Regions from separate parts of the Pseudescherichia sp. L3 genome, predicted to be linked through region 2. Evidence: predicted binding sites of a transcription regulator. Region 2 holds the regulator's gene; the other holds the start of a gene.
What was found. Region 2 encodes PurR, which represses purine synthesis genes. Its sites were predicted from a motif close to CANGCAAACGTTTGCNTG; they were not measured.

Region 1 (2,203 bases), on a different contig from region 2:
GCCCTCCTGCGAGTTGCCGCTGGCATCGGTGAAACGCACCGGCAGTTCGTTACGCAGGACGCCTTTTTCGGTCATGATCAGGCCAACCAGCTGCTCGGTGCCTCTTTCACGCTGTAGTTCCAGCGCTTCGCGGCCAATAAAATCACGATCGGCAGGCTCCCAGGCAATGGTCCAGCCCATATTCGCCGCCAGCGGCGAAACGCCTTCGTCCATCTCCTGGCCATAGAGGTTCATACCCGCTTCCAGACGCAGCGTGTCGCGCGCGCCCAGGCCGCAGGGCTTCACGCCTGCGCTAATTAGCGCCTGCCAGAAATCCGCTGCCTGCTCACTCGGCAGCGCAATCTCATAGCCCGCTTCACCGGTGTAGCCGGTGGTAGCGATAAACCAGCCGTCCGACTCCACGCCAAAGAAGGGCTTCATGCCTGCCACGGCCTGACGTTGGGCATCGGTAAACAGACCTGCCGCTTTCGCCTGGGCGTTCGGCCCCTGAACGGCGATCAGCGCCAGATCGTCACGAACGGCAATCTCGATATCAAAGGGAGCCGCGTGCTGGGTGATCCACGCGAGATCTTTTTCGCGGGTGGCAGAGTTCACCACGAGGCGGAAATGATCTTCGGTAAAGAAGTAGACGATCAGATCGTCAATAACGCCGCCGGAGGCGTTGAGCATGCCGCTGTAGAGCGCCTTGCCCGGCTGGGTCAGTTTAGCAACGTCGTTGGCCAGCAGATGGCGGAGAAACGCCCGGCAGAGGCTGCCGCGCAGATCGACGATGGTCATATGCGAGACATCAAACATACCGGCATCGGTGCGCACCGCGTGGTGCTCATCGATCTGCGAGCCGTAGTGCAGAGGCATCATCCAGCCGTGGAAATCCACCATGCGGGCGCCGCACAGCGTGTGTTGTTCGTATAAAGGGGTTTGCTGAGCCATCTTTTCCTCATTGAATAAGCGGGGCCAGGATAAATAAGGCGAAGTCGTAAGCACGTAAGCCTCGGTTCCAGACGGCGACGCAAACGTTACCTTTCGCCTGAACTTATCATCGAACAGCGGGCATAACCATAAGCAAAAATGTTCCATCACATTAGCTTATGACCTAAAACACTGAAGCAGGCGGCAGGATATTACACTGGCACAGGCCGGTGAGTTTGCGATAAACATCATAAAACAGACGATGAAGACCCGATAAGCCAGCGTATTACGCGGCAAAGCACGCAGATTTCAAGATGGGAAAATTTTGGTAGATGAGAAAAAGTAATCCGAAAACCGGGGTGAAATTAGAATATTTCAAATGAGAGAACGCGTCCCTCTCCAGGCTCGGAGAGGGAAAGTGTGATCGAGTTAACGTAACCACTCGGGCAGATCGTTCAGGCCCATCGCCTGGCGAATAAGCTGCGGCTTAACCCCCGGCAGCGTGTCGGCCAGCTTCAGGCCGAGATCGCGCAGCAGCTTTTTCGCCGGGTGCGTGCCGGCAAACAGCTCGCGAAAGCCCTGCATACTCGCCAGCATCACGCCGGCGCTATGTTTACGGCTGCGCTCATAGCGGCGCAGGTAGAGATGCTGACCGATATCTTTGCCTGCGCCGTGCAGGCGTTTCAGCTCGTTGACCAGCTCGGCGGCATCCATAAAGCCAAGGTTTACCCCCTGCCCCGCCAGCGGATGGATGGTGTGCGCGGCATCGCCCACCAGCGCCAGCCGGTGGGCGGCAAACTGGCGTGCATAGCGCCCCGTCAGCGGAAACACCAGCCGCTCGCTCTCAACGTGGCAAAGGCCAAGGCGGTTATCGAACGCCATGTCCAGCGCCTGGTTGAAGGCCTCCTCTGTCGTATCCTGCATGCTTGCCGCCTCCAGCGGCGGCAACGACCAGACAATGGAGCAGAGATGCGGATCGCTCAGCGGCAGGAAGGCTAAGATGCCGTCGCCGTGGAAGACCTGACGCGCTACCGCCTCGTGAGGCTCATCGGTGCGGATAGTGGCAACCAGCGCATGATGCCGGTAGTCCCATGAGGTAAGCGCAATATCGGCTTTTTCACGCAGCCAGGAGTTAGCCCCGTCCGCGCCAACCACCAGCCGTGCCGTCAGCATGCCGCCATCTTTCAGGGTTAAAAAGGCTTCATTTTCACCCCAGGCGACCTGTTGTACGCCAGCAGGTGCCATAAGCGTAACATCCTGACACTGCTGCGCTCTCTGCCACAGCGCCTGATGG
Region 2 (2,203 bases):
GCTGGAAGAGTGGCTTGCCGTGCCTTTGTTCGAACGACGTCATCGGGATGTCGTGTTGACCCCTGCCGGCAGCTGGTTTTTGCAGGAGGGGCGGTCTGTCATCAAAAAAATGCAGGTCACCCGACAGCAGTGTCAGCAGATAGCCAACGGCTGGCGCGGGCAGCTTGCCATTGCCGTCGATAATATTGTGCGTCCCGAACGCACCCGGCAGATGATCGTCGACTTCTACCGCCACTTTTCAGACGTGGAGCTGCTGGTGTCGCAAGAGGTGTTTAATGGCGTCTGGGATGCGCTGGCCGATGGGCGCGTAGAGCTGGCTATCGGTGCGACTCAGGCCATACCTGTAGGCGGGCGCTTTGCCTTTCGCGATATGGGGATGCTCAACTGGCGCTGCGTCGTGGCCGCTCATCACCCGCTGGCGGGCAGGGGTGGCCCGCTGAGTGACGATCTCCTGCGCGGCTGGCCGTCGCTGGTGTGGGAAGATACTTCCCGGCTGCTGCCCAAGAGGATCACCTGGCTGCTGGACAACCAGCGGCGAATGGTGGTGCCGGACTGGACCTCTTCAGCAGAGTGTCTGAGCGCCGGACTGTGCATCGGTATGGTGCCGGGCCATTTTGCACGGCCGTGGCTCGATCGCGGTGAGTGGGTGGAGCTCCAGCTGGAAGAGCCGTTTCCAGATGCAGCATGCTGCCTGACCTGGCAGCAAAACGACAACTCGCCCGCGCTGGGCTGGCTGCTGGACTACTTAGGCGATAGCGAAACGCTTAATCGGGAGTGGCTGCGAGAGCCGGAGTGATCGGCTCCCGCAGGTTTTATCGCGGCGGGATCTTAACGGCGATAGTCGCGGAAGGGACCGTCAGCGACCGAGCGGCGCTCGATCAGCCGAGGATGAACCTCAATCGACTGTGACTCTTCACGCTTATTCACAATGCGGTCCATCAGCATATTAAAGGCGGTTTCCCCCAGCGAGTCTTTGGGCTGGTGGATGGTGGTCAGCGCAGGGGTGAAGAACCGGGCGTTACGCACGTTATCATAGCCGATCAGCGATACATCCTGCGGCACGCGCAGGCCCATCTCGTCGACGGCGCAGAGCGCACCCATTGCCATCACATCGCCGCCGCAGAACACGGCAGTAGGGCGGTGCGGCTGAGAGAGGATCTGCTGCATCGCCCGGTAGCCGGACTCGGGTTCAAAGTCGCCCTGCACAATCCAGTTTTCCGGCACGCTGATCAGCGCCTCTTCCATGGCTTTCATAAAGCCAGCCAGACGACCCGCGCCGGTGTTGCGCTCAAGCGGGCCAGGGATCACACCAATCTCACGATGGCCGCGCTCGACCAGGTAACGGCCAGCCATATACCCGCCTTCGAAGGCGTTATCGATCACCGAGTCGGTAAAGTCTGCTTTTGCCTCGCCCCAGTCCATGACGACCATGGGAATATGGCGATACTCCTCCAGCATGCTGAGCAGCGGGGCGGGGTATTCAGAGCACATCACCAGCAGGCCATCGACGCGCTTTTGCGCCATCATCGACAGATAGGCACCCTGCTTCTCCAGGTTGTTCCAGGCATTACCCAGGATAAGGGTATAGCCTTTCTGGAAGCAGTTTTTCTCTACCGCTTCGATAATCTCGGCAAAGTAGGGCGCTTCGCTGCTGGTCGCCAGCAGGCCAATCGATTTGGTATGGTTAACCTTCAGGCTGCGGGCCACGGCGCTGGGTGAGTAGTGCAGCTCTTTAATAGCTGCCCACACCGCATTACGCGTCTCTTCTGCCACAAAGCGGGTTTTGTTAATAACATGTGATACGGTTGTGGTGGAAACGTTTGCTCGTTTCGCTACGTCTTTTATAGTTGCCATTCAATGTCACTCCAAACCACGACGTAAGCTCCTGAAAATAGTGTAGGTAAACGTTTGCCTCTACTCAGCCTGCACGCAACGTTTGGAGATGCGATTCGCCGGGAAAACGACACGGAACGTCAGGAGGGGTCTATGGCCGGTACGCGAATAAATTTAGCGTGGAATTTTGTCTTATCTTGATGAAAAGGGGAAGCGTTAAAACGCATATCACCCCAAATCAAAGAAGATTTTTGCCCATAAATGTGTAAAAATGCGCAGGCTCACTTTTTGTGGGGTAATAAGAATGGAGAGAAATTGATGAGTGCAGATCTGAAGTTTTCCCTGATGACCACCGTTGTTGTGCTGGGCC

Region 1: gcvT (glycine cleavage system aminomethyltransferase GcvT) is a predicted target of PurR. The motif match lies at 1,007-1,024, and genes of this name have one in related genera.

Annotation. Positions count from the first base shown of each region.
Region 1 covers NZ_JANKYC010000002.1:373,934-376,136, forward strand. Annotated here, with positions in the region: gene gcvT (glycine cleavage system aminomethyltransferase GcvT) at 1-930, opposite strand, end outside; gene ubiI (FAD-dependent 2-octaprenylphenol hydroxylase) at 1,339-2,203, opposite strand, start outside.
Region 2 covers NZ_JANKYC010000001.1:1,042,705-1,044,907, forward strand. Annotated here, with positions in the region: gene punR (DNA-binding transcriptional activator PunR) at 1-796, shown strand, start outside; gene purR (HTH-type transcriptional repressor PurR) at 829-1,854, opposite strand; gene NR795_RS05135 (YnhF family membrane protein) at 2,152-2,203, shown strand, end outside.